Regions from separate parts of the Streptomyces sp. NPDC048751 genome, predicted to be linked through region 2. Evidence: riboswitches for the same ligand, from Rfam matches in the RefSeq annotation. Region 2 holds a riboswitch; each other region holds the start of a gene.
What was found. Region 2 has a riboswitch for cyclic di-AMP ahead of ACGFNV_RS37540 (C40 family peptidase). Riboswitches for the same ligand answer to the same signal wherever they lie in the genome.

Region 1 (6,438 bases), on a different contig from region 2:
AGCTGGACGACCAGCTCAAGAGCCTGAGCGCCGGGGCGGACGACTTCGCCGACCGGGCCAGCCGCACGCAGGAACGCATCGACCTCAAGGCGCAGCAGGAGGCCGAGCAGAAGAAGGCGGCCGCGGAGGCGGCCCGCAAGGAGCGGCTGCGCCCGAAGTACGCGCTGCCGGTCGCGCAGCACGGACTCAGCGCCTACTACGGCCAGGCCGGCATCAACTGGATGTCCGTCCACACCGGCATCGACTTCCCCGTCTCGTACGGCACGAGCGTGCTGGCCGCGACCGACGGCACCGTGCGGACGCAGTACAACGTCGCCTACGGCAACATGCTGATCCTGACGGCGAAGGACGGCACGGAGACGTGGTACTGCCACCTCTCCAGCTACCGGGTCCCCGCCGGTACGGAGGTGAAGGCCGGCGAGCCCATCGCGTACTCCGGCAACTCCGGCAACTCGACCGGGCCTCACCTGCACTTCGAGGTGCGCCCGGGCGGAGGTTCGCCGGTCGACCCGCTCCCGTGGCTGCGCAGCCACGGGCTGGACCCCACGTAAAACGTTCTTGCGCGCCGGTAAGTACCCTGCGAGCCCCCGCCCTTCGGCGGGGGCTCGGCACGTGAAAGCCTCGGTCAGAGCTTCTCGACCGGCGCGTACCGCAGCAGCAGCCGCTTCGGCTTGGTGTCACCGAAGTCGATCGTCGCCTCGGCGTTCCCGCCCGTGCCCTTGACCGCGACGACGGTCCCGAGGCCGAACTGGTCGTGCGTCACCCGGTCGCCGACCGCCAGCGCGACCACCGGCTTCTCCGAGGTCCGACGCGTGGCGAAGCCGGACGCGCCCGAGGCCGACGAGCGCGAGCGGGACGACGACAGCGACGCCGCGACCCCGGAGACCGGACCGGCCGGAGCCGTCGGGGCCCCCGTCCGCTTCCACTCCACGTGCTGGTCCGGGATCTCCGCCAGGAACCTCGAGGGCGGGTTGTACGACGGCTGCCCCCACGCGCTGCGCATGGCGGACCGCGTCAGGTACAGCCGCTCCCGCGCGCGGGTGATGCCGACGTACGCGAGGCGCCGCTCCTCCTCCAGTTCCTTGGTCTGGCCGAGGGCGCGCATGTGCGGGAAGACGCCGTCCTCCATGCCGGTGAGGAAGACGACCGGGAACTCGAGGCCCTTGGCGGTGTGCAGGGTCATCAGGGTGATGACGCCGGAGCCGTCCTCGTCCTCGTCGGGGATCTGGTCGGAGTCGGCGACCAGCGCCACCTGCTCCAGGAAGTCGGACAGCGCCACCGACTCCCCCTCGCCCCGCTCCTGCTCGAACTCCAGGGCGACGGCGGCGAGTTCCTGGAGGTTCTCGATGCGGGTCTCGTCCTGCGGGTCGGTGGAGGCCTGCAACTCGGCGAGGTAGCCGGTGCGTTCGAGGACCGCTTCGAGGACGGTGGCCGGTCCGGCACCGGACTCCACGATCGTACGGAGGTCCTCCATCAGCGTGTTGAACCGCTTGACGGCGTTGGTCGACCGCGCGGCCATGCCGTACGCCTCGTCGACCCTGCGCAGTGCCTGTGGGAAGCTGATCTTCTCGCGCTGGGAGAGGGCGTCGATCATCGCCTCCGCGCGGTCGCCGATGCCCCGCTTGGGGACGTTGAGGATCCGCCGCAGCGGCACGGAGTCCTCGGGGTTGGCGAGCACCCGCAGGTAGGCCAGGACGTCCCGGACCTCCTTGCGCTCGTAGAAGCGGACGCCGCCGACCACCTTGTAGGGCAGGCCGACCCGGATGAAGACCTCCTCGAAGACACGGGACTGCGCGTTGGTGCGGTAGAAGACGGCGACGTCTCCGGCCTTCGCGTCGCCCGCGTCGGTGAGGCGGTCTATCTCGTCGGCGACGAACTGCGCCTCGTCGTGCTCCGTGTCGGCGACGTAGCCGGTGATGCGCGCGCCCGTGCCCGCCTTGGTCCACAGGTTCTTCGGGCGGCGGGACTCGTTGCGCTCGATGACCGCGTTGGCGGCGCTGAGGATCGTCTGGGTGGAGCGGTAGTTCTGCTCCAGCAGGATCGTCGTCGCGTCCGGGTAGTCCTCCTCGAACTGGAGGATGTTGCGGATGGTCGCGCCGCGGAAGGCGTAGATCGACTGGTCGGCGTCACCCACCACGCAGAGCTCGGCGGGCGGGACGTCGTACTCGCTGGGCGGCACGTCGACGGGGTGCTCGGAGGTGCCGACGAGCTCGCGGACGAGGGCGTACTGCGCGTGGTTGGTGTCCTGGTACTCGTCGACGAGGACGTGCCGGAAGCGGCGGCGGTAGTGCTCGGCGACGTCCGGGAAGGCACGCAGCAGGTTGACCGTCGTCATGATCAGGTCGTCGAAGTCGAGGGCGTTCGCCTCGCGCAACCGCGACTGGTACAGGGCGTAGGCCTGGGCGAGGGTCTTCTCGAAGCCGTCGGTGGCCTGCGCGGCGAAGTCCTCCTCGTCGATCAGCTCGTTCTTGAGGTTGCTGATCTTGGCGCTGAAGGACTTGGGCGGGAAACGCTTGGGGTCGAGGTCCAGGTCGCGGCAGACCAGGGCCATCAGGCGCTTGGAGTCGGCCGCGTCGTAGATCGAGAACGACGCCGTGAAGCCGAGCTTCTTGGACTCGCGGCGCAGGATGCGCACGCACGCGCTGTGGAAGGTCATCACCCACATCGCGTTCGCGCGCGGGCCGACGAGCTGCTCGACGCGCTCCTTCATCTCGCCCGCGGCCTTGTTGGTGAAGGTGATCGCGAGGATCTGGCCCGGATGCACGTTCCGCTCGCCGAGCAGGTGGGCGATGCGGTGGGTGAGCACACGGGTCTTGCCGGAGCCGGCGCCGGCCACGATGAGCAGCGGGGTGCCGTGGTGCACGACGGCGGCGCGCTGGTTCTCGTTCAGCCCCTCCAGGAGCGCGGCGGGGTCCACCGCCGGGCGTGGGGCGCCGTCGCGGTAGTACTCCTCCCGGTCCGGCGGCACGTCGAACTTCCCGCCGAACAGATCGTCCGGGATCGGCTCCGGTACGTGATCGTCGTCGGGCGGCGGCGGGGGCTCTTCCCCATGGCCCTTCGGGGCCTGGAGGTCCGCCAGGAAGCTGTCGTCAAAGAGGCTGCTCATCGCTCTCCGAGTCTAGGGCGCCCCACCGACAACGGGCCGCCGCCCCGAAAACATCCCGGAAATCCCGCCCTCACACCCTGCGGAACCACTCCGTCACGATCCGCGACGAACTCATTTCGCGGTCGCAAACACGCCCAAGTCGTCACAGACATCTCCACATGGGCCCCAACGAGTAAAGCCCTGACCTCGGGTCACGAAAATGTATCGGGCATATCACCCATCAACCTTCACAAGGGCCACACCAGTTGGCTACCGTGCCGGGCAGGCCGTACGACCCCCACCGGCGAACGTCGCCGGGCCGCGCGGCCTCCGCCGAGTCCGCCCGCGCCGCAGTGCCGGCCGGAGCCGGGGACCCACCGAGACCTTGGGGTGAATCGGCCCCACTCCCCGACGGGGACAAGGCCGTAGGGCAACCCTTCCGAACCACCCGCCCGAACCCGACAGCTAACCCGGTAGGCGGACGATGGAAGGAGTCGCCTCCCTTGGCGTCGCAGCACCGCAAGCCCCGCCCCGCGGGCACGCGCGTGGCGGGCATACGCACGCCCGCCCTCGCCACGGCAGCCCTCACCTCCGTGGCCCTGCTCTCCCAGACGGCCCACGCCGCACCCGCGGACGACAAGCCGAGCCTGGAGGAGGTCGAGAAGAAGGTCGACGACCTCTACCGCCAGGCGGAGTCGGCGACCGACAAGTACAACGCGGCCAAGGAGAAGACCGCGAAGCAGCGCAAGCACGTCGACACCCTCCTCGACGACGTCGCAAAGCGCGCCCAGAAGCTCAACGAGGAGCGCGAGCGGCTCGGCTCCTACGCCGCGGCCCAGTACCGCACCGGCGCGGCCGCGCCCGACACCGCGACCTTCCTGCTGGCGGACTCCCCGCAGGACTACTTCGACCAGACCCAGCTGATGGACCGGATGACCGGTCGTCAGAAGCAGGAGGTCGACGACTACTTCGCCGAGCAGTCGGCGACGATGGAGAAGCGCCGGGAGGCGAGCGAGAGCCTCGCCACGCTCACCGACTCGCAGAACGACCTGAAGACCGCCAAGACCACCGTCCAGAAGAAGCTCGCCGACGCGCGCGGCCTGCTGTCGAAGCTGACGGCGGAGGAGAAGGCGCGGCTCGCCGCGATCGAGAAGCAGAAGCGGGAAGCGGCCGCGCGCAAGGCGGCGGAGCTGGCGAAGCAGCAGGCCGCGCAGCAGAAGGCCCAGGAGGAGGCGGCCGCCCAGCAGGACAGCTCCTCGCCGTCCTCGCCGTCCTCGTCCCCTTCGTCCCCCTCCTCCTCGTCGTCGACGCCCACCGACTCCTCGTACGCCACCAAGGCCGAGAAGGCGCTGGCCTTCGCCCGCGCACAGATCGGCAAGCCGTACGTCTGGGGCGCCACCGGCCCCGACTCCTACGACTGCTCCGGCCTCACCCAGGCCGCCTGGAAGGCCGCCGGCGTGGACCTCCCCCGCGTCACCTACGACCAGGTCAACGTCGGCACCACGGTCTCCCTCGCCGACGCCCAGCCCGGTGACCTGGTCTTCTTCTACGACGACATCAGTCACGTCGGCATCTACATCGGCAACGGCATGATGATCCACGCCCCGAAGCCGGGCGCGTACGTCCGCGAGGAGTCCATCTACTACGACGGCGAGTCGGGGATCCACAGCGTCGTACGACCGGCCTGACCCCGCCGGGGGCCGACCGGGTGGGGGCACGCGCGCGTGGAGCGCCTTTCCGCGCCCGCGGTGAGGTGGCTCCTTAGCATCGGGGCATGCCCCGACCCTCCCCCCTCCGCGCCTGGTGGGCGCGGCGATCGCCGACGACCGGCGCCGCTGTCATGGCGACCGGCATCCTGGCGGTCGGCCTGCGGTTGGCGGGGTACGAGGTGCTGTCCTGGATCGCGCTGGGAGCGGCGTCCGCCGCGTGGCTGGTCCTGGCGGTGCGCTTCGCCGTGGGGCTGCTGTGGGAACGCGAGCGGTGGATGGCGGAGGCGGCCACGCCGGGCGCGCTCACGGCGGTCGCCGCCACCGCCGCGCTCGGCACCGGTTTCTCGGCCCTCGGGCAGCAGACCGTCGCGGCGGCTCTGCTGGCGCTGTCGGTGGTGCTGTGGCCCGGCCTGCTCCTCGCCGGCGTACCGCGCTGGCGGCGGCGGATGCCGGGGACGGTGTTCCTGGGCTGTGTGGCCACGCAGGGGCTCGCCGTACTGGCCGCCGCCCTCGCCGGGGCCAAGGCGACCGACTGGCTCGCGCACGCCGCTCTGGTGCTTTTCTGGCTCGGCCTGGCGCTGTACTGCGCCGCGCTGTTCTGCTTCGACTTCCGCCAGGTGACCGAGGGCTCGGGCGACCAGTGGATCGCGGGCGGCGCGCTCTCCATCTCGGCGCTCGCCGGATCGAGGCTCCTCGCCGCCGACAGCGCGCGCCTGTACCTGTGGAACAGCGACGACAGCGGCGTCCTGCGCACCGTGACGGTCGGCCTGCTCGTGCTCGACCTGTGCTGGTACGCCGTACTCGTGGCCGCCGAATGCGTCCGGCGGCGCCCGCACTACGACGAGCGCCGCTGGGCGGCGGTGTTTCCGATGGGGATGACCGCGGCGGCGATGCTGTCCGTCGCCGACGCCTTCGACGTCTCCTGGCTGAAGGTGCCCGGTCAGGCCCTGCTGTGGATCGCGGTGGCGGTGTGGCTGGCGGTCGCCTGGGGCGCGGTGCGGACGGCCTCGGCGGCCGTCCGGGCCGAGGTCACGTCCACAGCACCGCGATGAAGATGTTGGCCGTGGTCAACGCGCCCACCAGCCCGAACAGGCTCTTGTCCACCTTCTCGTCGTCCCGCTTCACATAGACGAGACCCAGGATCACGATCAGCAGGGCCAGCTTCACACCGATCTTGATGTTGTTCACCGGCTGGTCGTCGGCCTGGTTGAGGCCGACCAGGATCACGCCGGTGACCAGCATCGTCAGCGCGCCGTGCAGCATCGCGGGGACGAAGCGGGCGGTGCCCCGGCCCATCGCCTTCATCTGCGTGAGGAAGCCGCCGAGGAGCGAGGCGATGCCGATGATGTGCAGGCCGACGAAGAGATGGATGAGTACGTCCATGGAGCCGGAGCCTAATCAGGGGCCGCCGGACGCCCGACACCGGCCCGGTCGAGAGGCGCGCAGGGCGTTGCATATATGCGCCATAGCACTCCGCCACAGCCCCATGTCCCGGATTCCCCACATCGGTCATCGCTCTGCGTGAAGACGGCGAGCCCGGAACGGGATCACGGTCACGTACGGTCACCCTTCGGTCCACTCGCGCCAGTTCCGCACAACCCGTCACAAGTTCGTCACTCCGCGTCCTACCGTCCTCCCTCAGGT
Region 2 (6,438 bases):
CACCAGGACGACATGCCGTCGACCAGCTCACCCGAACCGTCCGCGAGCCGCAGCCGCACCCCGCTCGCCGACTCCACGACGAGCGGGTCCACACGGCCCGGCATCGGCCCGTACGGATGCCACACGTGCCGCCGGTCGAGCTCCAGCAGCTCGGAGACGGCCGGCTCAGGCATTGGGCGCGAGGTCCGTACCGGCACCCCGGCGGCGCACGGCGACCAGGTCCGTACGGGCCTCGTTGGCCGAGGGCACGGCCGGGGACCCGGCGGCGGGCGAGGAGGCCGGCACGGAGCCGCAGACACCGCCGCCCGCGCCCTCGTGGGACCCGCAGCCCCCGCCCTCGTGCGACCCGCACCCGCCACCGCTCGCGTGGGAACCGCAGCCCCCGCCGCCCGCGACGCGATGCTCCGGCAGCGTCACCTCGCCCGCGCCCTCCACCTCGAACCCGGCGTCCGCGATCATGTCCAGGTCGGCCTTGCCGGCCTGGCCCTCGCTGGTGAGGTAGTCGCCGAGGAAGATCGAGTTGGCCAGGTGCAGCGCGAGCGGCTGCATCGTGCGCAGATGGACCTCGCGGCCGCCCGCGATGCGCACCTCGACGTCCGGGCAGACGAAGCGGACCATCGCCAGGATCCGCAGACAGCGCTGCGGGGTGAGGTTCCACTCCTTGGCCAGCGGGGTGCCCTCGAACGGGATCAGGAAGTTCACCGGAACGGAGTCGGGGTCCAGCTCGCGCAGCGAGTAGACCACGTCCACCAGGTCCTCGTCCGACTCGCCCATTCCGGCGATCAGCCCGGAGCACGCCGACAGACCCGCCGCGTGCGCCTTCTGCACCGTGTCCACCCGGTCCGCGTACGTGTGGGTGGTCGTGATGTCCCCGTACGTGCCCTCGGACGTGTTGAGGTTGTGGTTGTACGCGTCAGCGCCCGCGTCGCGCAGCCGCTCCGCCTGGCCGTCGGTGAGCAGACCGAGGCAGGCGCACACCTCGACGCCCTCGTTCTGCTCCTTGATCGTCTTGATGGTCTCGGAGACCCGGTCCACGTCCCGGTCGGTCGGCCCCCGCCCGCTCGCCACCAGGCAGACCCGCTTGGCGCCACCCGCCAGCCCGGCCGCCGCGGCCTCGGAGGCCTGGTCGGGTTTGAGCCAGGTGTACTTCAGGATCTCGGCCTTGGAGCCGAGCCGCTGGGAGCAGTAGGAGCAGTCCTCGGGGCACAGCCCGGACTTCAGGTTGACGAGGTAGTTGAGTTTCACCCGTCGCCCGAACCAGTGCCGGCGCACCTTTCCGGCCGCGGCCACCACGTCGAGCAGGTCGTCGTCGGACGTGGCCAGTACGGCCAGCGCCTCCTCGCGGGTCGGCAGCTCGCGCCGAAGCCCCTTGTCCACCAGCGTGTTCAGCAGGTCCATGAGAGCCGATCCTGTCGTACGGACCCGCTCGGGGCCAAGGTAGGGATCACACAACACACCCCCTTCGAGGTGTGGGTATTGCCACACCATGGGTGGCGGGGCGTGCCGCTAGTGTCTGTCCGCTACCTACAAATACCCCGGAGGACCCATGGCGTTCGGCTGGATCGACGAGCAGGCGGAGGCGCGCCGCCGGGCCGGACTCGTACGGACCCTGCGCCCGCGCCCCGCCGACTCGCCGCTGCTGGATCTCGCGAGCAACGACTACCTGGGCCTGGCACACCATCCGCAGGTCACCGAGGGCGCGGCGCGGGCGGCGCGGACCTGGGGCGCCGGGTCGACCGGCTCCCGGCTCGTCACCGGCACCACCGAGCTGCACACCGAACTGGAACGCGAACTGGCCGATTTCTGCGGCTTCGAGGCGGCCCTCGTCTTCTCCTCCGGCTACGCGGCCAATCTCGCCGCGGTCACCGCGCTCGCCCCGCACGGCTCCCTGATCGTCTCCGACGCGGGCAACCACGCCTCACTCATCGACGGCTGCCGACTGGCCCGGGGGACGACGCAGGTCGTCGCGCACGCCGAGCCGGACGCCGTGCGCAAGGCGCTCCAGACGCACGAGGGCCCGGCTGTCGCCGTCTCCGACGCGGTCTTCTCGGTCGACGGCGACGCCGCCCCGCTCGCCGCGCTCGCCGAGGCGTGCCGGGAGCACAGCGCGGGGCTCGTCGTCGACGACGCCCACGGCCTGGGCGTCCTGGGCGACGGCGGCCGCGGCACCCCGCACGCGGCGGGACTCTCGGGCGCCGACGACGTCGTCGTGACGGTCACGCTGTCCAAGTCGCTCGGCAGTCAGGGCGGAGCCGTGCTCGGCCCGGCCCGGGTGATCGACCACCTGGTCAACGCGGCACGCACCTTCATCTTCGACACCGGTCTGGCCCCCGCGGCCGTGGGTTCGGCCCTCGCGGCCCTGCGGCTGCTGCGCCGGGAGCCTGAGCGTGCGGCACGGGCCCGCGCGGTGGCGGCGGAGCTGCACGCACGCCTGACCGCCGCGGGTCTGGAAGCCGTACGTCCGGACGCCGCGGTGGTCTCCGTGCGCGCGCCGTCCCCGGAGGAGGCCGTTCAGTGGGCAGCCGACTGTCGGGCGGCCGGCCTCGCCGTGGGCTGCTTCCGTCCTCCTTCCGTTCCCGACGGCGTCTCACGGCTCAGGCTGACCGCCCGTGCGGACCTCTCCGGGGCACAGATCGAACGCGCTGTACGAGTGATCGGCGAGACGCGACCATGAGTCGGCGTGACACGGCCGTGGGTCGCCCCTGTTGACGGACGAGGGTGATCAGCGGAACGCGGCCGTGAATCCCGACCAGCTCTCGGGGGAGAAGAGCAGGGCGGGCCCGGCCGGGTCCTTCGAGTCGCGTACGGCGAGCTGCCCGGCGCACGGCCCTGAGGCCGGCCGGGCCGTCTCGACGCAGTTGTTGGCTCCCGTGCTGTAGCTGCTGCGCAGCCAGCGCACGTCGTGCAGATCGATGCTGGAAGGAACGTTCCGAGGCAGTGCGGACATAGTGCCTCCTTACGCGCCGCCACCTATCCCGGCGATGTAATCCAACGAGTCCTCGGGCGAAAGTGCATGGATCTGAAGGGTGTTGAAGGCCTCGCTGTAGGCCTGGAGGTCTTCTTTCCGCTCAAGGTAGAGGCTACTCGTCAAGTGGTCGAGAACAACCACATCCAGGTCAGAAGTGCTCGGAAAAGAGAAGATAACGAAAGGGCCGGTGACGCCGATGTGCGCCCCGGCCGTGAACGGCAGTACTTGCAGGCGTACTTGTGGCAGCCGCGCCGCCTCCACCAGGCGTTCGAGCTGCCGCGCCATCACTCCGGGCCCGCCGACCTCCCGCCGCAGCACCGCCTCGTCCAGCACCGCGCTCAGCTCCAGCGGCGGATCCGCCCGCAGGACGACCTGCCGGGCCAGCCTGACCTCCACCAGCGTGTCCAGCCGGGCGTCGGGCACGCCCTCGACGGCCGCCCGGGTCACCGCGCGGGCGTACTCGGCCGTCTGCAACAGGCCCGGAACCACCGACGTCTCCAGGGTGCGCATCGCTCCGGCCTGCGACTCCAGGCTGATGAAGTCCCGGTAGGTGGGCGGCAGGACCCCACGGTAGGCGTGCCACCAGTGGTGCCCGCCGGCACCGTCGGAGCCCGCCAACGCGAGCATCAGCTCGCGCAGTTGAGGATCGGCCACGCCGTAGACGTCGAGAAGTAACCGAACATCGGCTGGTTTCACGCCGCTGGTGCCTGTCTCGATCCGGCTCACCTTCGACTGGTGCCAGCCCACGAGGCGAGCCGCCTCCCCGCTGGTGAGCCCCGATTGGGCACGCAGCGCACGCAGTTCCGCACCCAGTTTGCGGCGGCGCACCGCGGGACCGTGCTGCATGGGTACTCCTTACTCCCGACGAGCCACCCAGATCCGCTCTGTCGTCGTAGAGTTCACCGCTTCGAGCGACAGATATATGCACATCTTGGGGGATCGCCACCCGTGAGGGGTGCGGTGATGGCACTCTGGCGACGAAGCACCAGTCCGGGACCGTACTCGAATCATCCGCTCCGTGTCGGACTCGCGGTCCCGGGGGAAAGGGACGACGTCGCCATGGCAGACCATCTGGAAGCATCCGTCACTCTGCCGAGCGATCCCGCCTCGGTCTCCGCGGCCCGCACCTTCGTGGTCGGCACCCTCGCGGAATGGGGCCTGCCCGAGGAGGCGGAGGTGTCCGACACCATCCGGCTCATCGTCTCCGAACTCGCCACCAACGCCGTGCAGCACACGCTGGGGCAGTCCCCCACCTTCACGGTGGACCTCCGGCTCGACCGTGACGAACGGGTGTTCGTCGGTGTCACCGACAGTCATCCCCGGTTCCCCAAACGGCTCCCCGCCGCCGTGCAGCAGGACAACGGCCGGGGCATGGTGATCATCCGCTGGCTGACCGCGGAGTGCGGCGGCAAGCTGAGAGTCCGGCCGACCCGCGAGGGCGGCAAGACGGTCTCCATCGAGCTGCCGTGGACCGTGCCGACCGAGCCGGCGGCAACAGTGGGGCAGCAGGAGCAGTAGCCGGCGCTGCAGCCGCCGGGACTGCTCCAGGGCCGGTACCGGCGCTTCAGGACGCCGGCACCGCCCCCGGGAGGGTCACTTGACCCGGCCGTACCAGACGTTCTTCGTCCAGAGCTTCTGCAGCTTCACCACGTCCCCGGTCTTCGGGGCGTGCCAGATCTTCCCCTTCCCGGCGTAGATGCCCACGTGGTAGACGCTGGAGCTGGAGGAGCCCGAGTGGAAGAACACGAGGTCCCCGGCCTTGCGGCTCTTCACAGAGATGTGTCGGGTCTTGTTGTACTGCTGGGCCGCCGTCCGGGGGAGCTTCTTGCCCGCCTTCTTGAACGCGTACAGCGTGAGCCCTGAGCAGTCGAACCTCTTGGGGCCCGTGGCCCCGTACTTGTACGGTGAGCCCTTTTTGGACGCCGCGATCTGGAGCGCCTTCGTCGCAGGTGTGGCGGCCGCGGCGTCGGAGGCGATGCCGGGGACCACGATCGAGCCGCCCACGGCGGCGATGGTCAGGGCCGAGGCCGTGCCGGCCCGGGCCATCAGCGACGGGACACGATTGAGCGCAGACATGCGCAACCCTTCGTCAGCCGCCTGTGAAGGATGACCTGTCGGATTCGGGCTGGCGAAGTTGCCCGGCCGCGTTGCTGCGGCTTCACCCCAAGGGCTGCTCGGCCCGGTCATGGCGTGACCGTTCCGGCGACCCGTCTTGCTTGGGTCCTCCACTCCTGCCGATCCACTCCTGTCGACCAGTCATCCGGGCGGCGGCAGGACTCGGCGTCCGTCCGGATCGCCCCGCCGTTGTGGCGGGGGCTTGTCGTCAGTCACGGATCTTCACTCACGAGTGTCCGAAATACCCAACCGAATCGGGGGTTTGTGGCGTTACTCACCACTCACCCGTTCGGGTGGACAGTGCGGTGTTCGAGTGAGTGTCCAGGTCATGACGGGGGCTCGGACCAGCATGAAAGGGTTTCAGCCCCGGCTGACGCTACGCGCGTTGCGCAAGTCGGGAGGTCCCGTAAAAGGACCTTCGTCTACTCCGAACAGGGGTACGTCATTCGGTCCGTTTAGCTTCCGATCCGGACGTCCCGCCGAGGAGGCCGCGCGTCCGGACCGGACAACGGTGAGTCAACTGTCGGAGAGCGGCGGCACCGTGACTCGCGCCGTACGACGCTCCCCGTCGAGGACACGCAGCGCACGCGCCAGCGTTGGAGCGTGCAGCTCGGTCTCACCCCGCTGGTGCATGAGCGCCAGTGCGTCCCTGAGCGCCGTCGCCTTGGCGACGAGCGCCTGCGCGGCGCGTAGACCACGGTACGTGTCCCCGTGATGCGCCGGGTTGATTCGGCCGAGAAGGTCTGCAACATCCAGGTAACGGTCGATCAGCTCGCCCTCGGCGCGGGTGAGGGCGGGCAGCGGTGGCAGCTCCGGAGGCAGCATCGGTGCCTCACCTGGCGCCGGGTGCGGTGCGCGAGGCCTTGCGGCTGGGGATGAGCCCGTCCACCAGGCCGTACTCCACGGCCTCCTGCGCGCTGAGCATCTTGTCGCGCTCGATGTCCGCGGTCACCTGCTCCGGTGTGCGCCCCGTGTGCCGTACGAGCATCTCCTCGAGGCGCTCGCGGGTGCGGATCAGCTCGGCGGCCTGGATGGCGAGGTCGCTGGCCTGTCCCTGGACCGGCTCGGTCAGCGCCGGCTGGTGGATCACGATGCGTGCGCCCGGCAGCGCGAACCGCTTGCCCGGCGAGCCCGCGGCCAGCAGCACCGCGGCGGACGCGCCTGCCTGGCCGAGGCAGATCGTCTCCACGTCGCAGGTGACGTACCGCAGTGTGTCGTAGATGGCCGACATCGCGCTGAACGAGCCGCCGGGGGAGTTGATGTACAGCGAGATGTCACGGTCCGGGTCCTGGTACTCGAGGTACATGAACTGGGCCATCACGTCGTTCGCCGAGATGTCGTCGATCGGCGTCCCG
Region 3 (6,438 bases), on a different contig from region 2:
GTTAGGGTCGATGCCGTGGCCACCTGTCCCCCGTACCCGACGCATCCCGACGGTCCCGCCGCTGGGGGCGTGCTCCGGCACGCGCACTGGTGGCAGCGGAAGTCGGTGCGCTACGGGGCGCTCGTCACCCTCCTCGCCCTCTCCGGGCTCGTCATCCTCGCGCTCGTGCGCGAACAGACCGGCACGGAGGGGTTCCTGGTCGGGCTCGGGCTCGCCCTCCTGCCCGTTCCGCTGCTCGTCGCGGCGTTCCGGTGGCTCGACCGGGTGGAGCCCGGCCCCTGGTACAACCTGCTGTTCTCCTTCGCCTGGGGCGCCTGCGCGGCCGCGCTGATAGCGATCGTGGCGAACAGTTTCGCGACGAGATGGATAGCCACGGCCACCGCCGACCCGTCCAGCGCGGACACCCTCGGTGCGACCGTCATAGCCCCGGTCGTCGAGGAGTCGGCCAAGGCCGCCGCCGTGTTACTCGTCTTCCTGTTCCGGCGGCGGGACTTCACCGGAATCGTCGACGGGGTCGTCATCGCCGGGATCACCGCGACCGGGTTCGCGTTCACCGAGAACATCCTCTACCTCGGCACGGCCTTCGGCACCGACCAGCTCACCGGCGACAGCGGCATCGCCTCGGTGACGGCGGCGACGTTCTTCGTACGCGTCATCATGTCGCCCTTCGCGCACCCCCTCTTCACCGTCCTGACCGGCATCGGCTTCGGCGCCGCCGCGCTCGCCGGGGAGCGTCAGCATGTGCGGCGGGTGGCGCTGCCGGTGCTTGGACTGCTGCTGGCGATGGGCATGCACGCGTTCTGGAACGGCTCGTCGTCCTTCGGCGAGTACGGGTTCTTCGCGGTGTACGGGGCGTTCATGGTGCCCGCGTTCGGGCTGCTGACGTGGCTGGTCGTCTGGACGCGGCAGCGGGAGCTGAGGACCGTGCGGGAGGAGCTGCCCGCCTACGCCTCCGCGGGATGGCTGACGCCGGCCGAGCCGTTCGCCCTCGGCTCGATGCGGGCACGGCGGCTGGCCCGCGAGTACGCGCGGCGCCACCACGGCAGGCCCGCTGCGCGGGCGGTGGCGCAGTACGAGGCGTACGCGACGTCCCTGGCGTTCCTGCGGCGCCGGGGGAACCGTGGCAAGGCGGGGGCCGACTTCGTCGTACGGGAGGCGGAGTTGCTGCGGGAGCTGTGGGGGCGGCGCGACGTGGCGCGGCCCGCGCTGGACCACGCGGCACGGGTGACCGCGCCGCCGGTGCCGGTGGTCGCGCCGCCCTGGCCGGTCCACGGGGTGTACGGGTACGGGTACGGACAGGGCCCCGGGGCGGGGTACGAGCATCCGGCGGCGCCTTACCCCGCGTACAACCCCTACCGCTCGTAGCGGGCGGCGGAGGCAGGGGCCACAGGCGGTTCGGCACCGCCGGACAAGGGGGACGTGCCTACGGCACTAGGCCGAAGCCGCTGTCAGCTTCGCCACCTCCTGCTCCGTCAGCCGCAGTTCCGCCACGCCCACCAGCGCCGGCAGTTGCTCGACGGTGCGCGCGGAGGCGATCGGCGCCGCGACGGTCGGCTGGGCGGCGAGCCAGGCGAGGGCGACGGTGGCGATCGGGGCGTCGTGGGCCTGGGCGATCTCGTCGAGGGCGGTGAGGACCTTGATGCCGCGCTCGGACTCGAGGTGCTTGGCGGCCCCCGCGGCGCGCACGCTGTCCACGGTCTTGCCGGGCCGGTACTTGCCGGTGAGGAAGCCGGAGGCGAGCGCGTAGTACGGGACGGCGGCCAGGCCCGCACGGGAGGCGAGGTCGCTCAGCTCGCCCTCGTAGGTGTCGCGGGAGACGAGGTTGTAATGGGGCTGCAGCGCGACGTACCGGGCGAGGCCCTCGCGGTCGGAGAACTCCAGGGACTCGCGGAGGCGTTCGGGCGAGATGTTGGAGGCGGCGATGTGCCGCACCTTGCCCGCCCGCACCAGCTCGTCGAGGGCGCCGATGATCTCCTCGACGGGCACCTCGGGCCGGTCGAAGTGCGTGTAGTAGAGGTCGATGTAGTCGGTGTCCAGGCGGCGCAGCGAGGCATCGGCGGCGGCCTTGATGTTGGCCGCGCTCAGGCCCTGGTAGTCGGGGTGCTGGCTGACCTTTGTGGCGATGACGACGTCGGAGCGGTTGCCACGGGCCTTGACCCACTTGCCGATGACGGTCTCGGACTCCCCGCCCGAGTTGCCCTCGGCCCACGCCGAGTAGGCGTCGGCGGTGTCGACGAAGTTGCCGCCGGCCGCCGTGTAGGCGTCGAGGACGTCGAAGGAGGTGGCCTCGTCCGCGGTCCAGCCGAAGACGTTGCCGCCGAGGGCGAGCGGGAAGACCTCGAGGTCGGAGGAACCGAGCTTACGGAGAGATGAGGAAGTCATGCTCTGTGTCAACGCGTTGACGGGAGGCACGCATTCCGCGCCTCCCGTCAACGGTTCGTAAACATCCGGGAGACCTCACCGACTCCCGGAAGCTTTCGTCAGGGGTTGATCCCCTTGCTGCGCAGCCACGCCGACGGGTCGATGCCCGTGCTGCTGCCCCCCGGGTGGACCTCCAGGTGGAGGTGGGCGCCGGTGACGTTGCCGGTGGCGCCGACACGGCCGATGACGTCGCCCGTGCCGACCTTCTGGCCGACGCTGACGTTGATGGAGGACTGGTGGCAGAACCACAGCTCCGTACCGTCGTCGAGGGTCAGGATCGTGCGGTAGCCGTAGGAGCCGGCCCAGCCCGCCTCGGTGATGGTGCCGCTGTGGATCGCCTTGATGAGCGTGCCGGTGGGCGCCGCGAAGTCGAGGCCGGTGTGGTAGCCGGAGGACCAGTAGGAGCCGGCCTGACCGAAGGTCGAGGTGATGGTGTACGAGGAGGTCGGCAGCGTGTACTCCTTGGCCAGCTCGGCCAGGCGCTCGGCCTCGGCCTTGCGCTGCTTCTCCTCCTCCGCCTTCTTCTTCGCGGCCTCGGCCTTGGCCTTGGCCTCCTGCTCCGCCTTCGCGACGGCGTCGGAGGCGGCCTTGGCGGCAGCGGCCTCGGCGGCGGCCTGGGCCTTGCTCTCCAGCTGGCCCTGCTGCGACTCGGCCTGGGCCATGATGCGGCTGCGCAGCGACTCACCGGCGTCGGCGGCGCTCTGGGTGGTGGTTTCGGTGTCCGCGCCGACGCTGCTGAGGGCGTCCGCCGCGTCCTGGGCGGCGTCCGCGGTGTCGTCCGTCAGGAGCGAGCCGACGGAGGGCAGGTCGGGCATGGAGATGGAGACCGGCGGCTTGCCGGTGTTGGCGCTGGCCATGCCGCCCGCGCCGACGGCGGCGATGACGCCGACGCCCAGGACGGTGGAGCTGCGGGCGAGCCCGCCACGCTGCTTGGCGACACGGTGCCGGCCACGTACCGGGCGAATGGACTCCGCGGTGGGATTCCACTCCTCCCAGGGGCCCTCGTCGGTGCGGTAGTCGCCGTAACCGAAGGTCTCGGTGCTGCGGCGGCTCGGCGCGTGCGGAGCCTCGGGGGCAGGCGGGTTGGACGCCACGAAGGCGTGCTCCTTTCCTTCCGTGACGCCTACCGGGTTAGCTGACGGGTTCGGAGCGGGAAGGTCTCCTACGCGCGTATACCGGCCGTGAGTCCACGGCGGCATCCACGTGATTCACCCCAAGGTGGTGGTTCCCCGGTTCCCTTGCGGGATTCGGCGCTTGAGCACGGAGCCGTCTCTTGTGACGGCTGGGACGACCGCGCTGCGTTATCGAACGTTAATAGACACGGGGTCAGGTTTCCAAGCCGTTCGGCTTGATCATTAACATTTTCGCCCTGGACTTACGTCCCATGAGCGGTGAAAAACGGGCGAGTTGACCACGCGGCGTCCCGGCACGCCGCGAACGGGGCCGCTGTTCTGCAAACACACCGATGGCCGGGATTCGTGAGAATCCCGGCCATCGGCCTCCAGTAGCGGGGACAGGATTTGAACCTGCGACCTCTGGGTTATGAGCCCAGCGAGCTACCGAGCTGCTCCACCCCGCGTCGGTGATTCCAGTGTACGGCATCCGCGGGGTGCGAAGCACACGGGTATTCCGGTGACGGGAAATCAGCCGAGCAGGTGGCGGTTCGGAGCCATGGCCCGCTCCGCGAACTCCGGCACCACGACGACCTCGACACCGCCCGCCACCAGCACGCCCGTGCCGTCGGCGCCCTCGACGAAGGTGTCCGGCTCACGCCAGGCCGTGACGACCCGCCGGATCCCCGCGTCGAGGATCAGCCGGGCGCAGGGCGCGGGCCGGGAGGCGCGGCGGGCGCAGGGTTCGAGGCTGCTGTAGACGGTGGCGGACGCGAGCCCGGGGTCGGCCGGGTCGATCTTCGCGAGGGCCGCCTCCTCCGCGTGCACGACGGGATCGCCGCCCTCCCGGGAGTGCCCGCGCGCCAGCTCGGTCCCGTCGGCCGCCACGACCACCGCGCCCACGCTGAAGGCGCTCTCCGACGGCGGACACAGCTCCGCGAGGTGACAGGCGAGGGCGAGCCAGTGCCGGTCGGCGGGGGAGGCCGGCCCCGCGCCGCCGGGTGCCGTCGGCTCGTAGCGCATCAGTACGACGTCCTCGATCTGCCGGGTCTCCACGAGCCGCAGTCGTCCGCCCTGGTAGGCGCCGGGCCCGAACAGTCGGGGCGCCCGGGGGTCGCCCACGAAGAGCGGCGCGAGGACGAGCTGGAGTTCGTCGGCGAGTTCCTGCTGGAGCAGCTGGGTGTGGACGGTTCCGCCGCCCTCGACCATGAGCCGTCGCACCCCGCGTACGTCATGGAGGTGTTCCAGGATCCCGCGCCAGTCGAGCTCGCCGCCGAGCGCCACGACATCGGCGCCGGCGTCGATACCGGCCCGCCGGGCCCGTTCCGCGCCCTTGTCCGTGGTGTACAGGACCTTTTCCCCGCCCGTGTGCCAGAACTGCGCCGCCGGGTCCAGCTCGCCCGAGCCGCTGACCGTGACCTTCAGCGGGAACTCGGGCTTCCCCGCGGCGACACGGGCCGCGCGCCGCTCGGGCGAGTTGACCAGCAGCCGGGGGTTGTCGGCGCGGATCGTGCCGGCGCCGATCAGGATGGCGTCGACGGAGGCCCGTACCTCGTCGACCCGGTCGAAGTCGGCCGGGCTGGAGAGCAGGAGCCGCTCGGGGCCGGTGTCGTCCAGGTGGCCGTCGAGGGAGACCGCGGCGGACAGCAGGACGTAAGGGAGAGGCATCTACGCACTCCATCGTGGGACGGGAGCATCCGGGGACAGGGGCACCGTGGACGGGGGCATCCAGGTCTTGGTTCAAGTTTGAAACAAACTTACACTGGTCGCATGACGACCCGCTGGCTCACCCCTGAGGAGCAGCGCGCCTGGCGCGCGTACATCGCCGCCACCATGCTCCTGGAGGACGCGCTCGACCGGCAGCTCCAGCAGGAGGCCGGGATGCCGCACATCTACTACTCCATCCTGGCCACCCTGTCCGAGACACCGGAACACCGGCTGCGGATGACGGACCTCGCCGAGCAGCTGAAGATCACCCGCAGCCGGCTGACGTACGCGGTGGCCCGCCTGGAGAAGGACGGTCTGCTACGGCGTGAGGGGTGCACGTCGGACCGCCGCGGCAGCCTCGCGGCGCTGACCGAGGAGGGGCTCGCCGTGCTGGAGCGGGCGGCGCCGGGACACGTGGAGACGGTTCGCGCCCACATCTTCGATCACCTCAGCCCCGAGCAGGTGGCACAGCTGGAGGAGATCTTCACCGGGATCACGAAGGGGCTCGTCGGCGAGGGGCCGGGGGACGGTCAGGGGGACCTGCCGTGGCTGCGGCGTTCCTCCACAGGGTGTGCGGGAACGGAATGAGCCCGACGCCTGAAACGTGAGGCGCACGCCACAAAGCAGTTGCTTCAAATTTCAAGCAGGGGTAGGGTCCCGGTTCGAGGCTGTGCTTCAAATCTGAAGCAGAACCTGGACCGATCAGCGATGCACCCGACCCCGGAGGCCCGCATGCCCGCATTCCCCGCCGCCACCACGCGCTCCCGCGTCCGGGTACCGCTGCGCTTCCAGGACGGCTACGGCGTCGACGCCGAACTGGTCACCTTCCACGGTCTGACCGACGGCCAGGAACACGTGGCCGTCGTCCTCGGCGAGCCGGGCCCCGTCCCGCTGGTCCGGCTGCACTCCGAGTGCCTGACCGGCGACGTGTTCGGCTCCGCCCGCTGCGACTGCGGCCCGCAGCTGCGCGAGGCGGTCGAGCGGATCGCGGAGCGCGGCGGCGTCCTGCTGTACCTCCGCCAGGAGGGCCGCGGCATCGGCCTCTACAACAAGCTCGACGCGTACGCCCTCCAGGACCAGGGCCTCGACACCTACGCGGCCAACGCCGCCCTCGGCCTGCCGGAGGACGCCCGCGACTACACGGCGGCGGCGCAGATGCTGGACGCCCTGGGCATCACCGGCCTGGACCTGCTCTCCA

Region 1: linked by a shared signal. The riboswitch ahead of ACGFNV_RS10145 (NlpC/P60 family protein) and the one ahead of ACGFNV_RS37540 (C40 family peptidase) in region 2 are both predicted to bind cyclic di-AMP.
Region 3: linked by a shared signal. The riboswitch ahead of ACGFNV_RS45750 (M23 family metallopeptidase) and the one ahead of ACGFNV_RS37540 (C40 family peptidase) in region 2 are both predicted to bind cyclic di-AMP.

The regions. Positions count from the first base shown of each region.
Region 1 is NZ_JBICUX010000002.1:696,518-702,955, forward strand. Features, by position in the region: gene ACGFNV_RS10135 (peptidoglycan DD-metalloendopeptidase family protein) at 1-551, shown strand, start outside; gene pcrA (DNA helicase PcrA) at 626-3,106, opposite strand; cyclic di-AMP (ydaO/yuaA leader) riboswitch at 3,422-3,581, shown strand; gene ACGFNV_RS10145 (NlpC/P60 family protein) at 3,589-4,773, shown strand; gene ACGFNV_RS10150 (tellurite resistance/C4-dicarboxylate transporter family protein) at 4,860-5,846, shown strand; gene ACGFNV_RS10155 (hypothetical protein) at 5,824-6,177, opposite strand.
Region 2 is NZ_JBICUX010000015.1:192,100-198,537, forward strand. Features, by position in the region: gene ACGFNV_RS37510 (adenosylmethionine--8-amino-7-oxononanoate transaminase) at 1-173, opposite strand, end outside; gene bioB (biotin synthase BioB) at 166-1,398, opposite strand; gene ACGFNV_RS37520 (8-amino-7-oxononanoate synthase) at 1,547-2,674, shown strand; gene ACGFNV_RS37525 (DUF397 domain-containing protein) at 2,723-2,947, opposite strand; gene ACGFNV_RS37530 (helix-turn-helix domain-containing protein) at 2,957-3,814, opposite strand; gene ACGFNV_RS37535 (ATP-binding protein) at 4,028-4,486, shown strand; gene ACGFNV_RS37540 (C40 family peptidase) at 4,562-5,044, opposite strand; cyclic di-AMP (ydaO/yuaA leader) riboswitch at 5,048-5,261, opposite strand; gene ACGFNV_RS37545 (hypothetical protein) at 5,600-5,908, opposite strand; gene ACGFNV_RS37550 (ATP-dependent Clp protease proteolytic subunit) at 5,916-6,438, opposite strand, start outside.
Region 3 is NZ_JBICUX010000032.1:19,298-25,735, forward strand. Features, by position in the region: gene ACGFNV_RS45740 (PrsW family intramembrane metalloprotease) at 16-1,365, shown strand; gene ACGFNV_RS45745 (aldo/keto reductase) at 1,432-2,382, opposite strand; gene ACGFNV_RS45750 (M23 family metallopeptidase) at 2,481-3,515, opposite strand; cyclic di-AMP (ydaO/yuaA leader) riboswitch at 3,527-3,684, opposite strand; tRNA gene ACGFNV_RS45755 (tRNA-Met) at 3,927-4,000, opposite strand; gene ACGFNV_RS45760 (dihydrofolate reductase family protein) at 4,065-5,201, opposite strand; gene ACGFNV_RS45765 (MarR family winged helix-turn-helix transcriptional regulator) at 5,304-5,828, shown strand; gene ribA (GTP cyclohydrolase II) at 5,973-6,438, shown strand, end outside.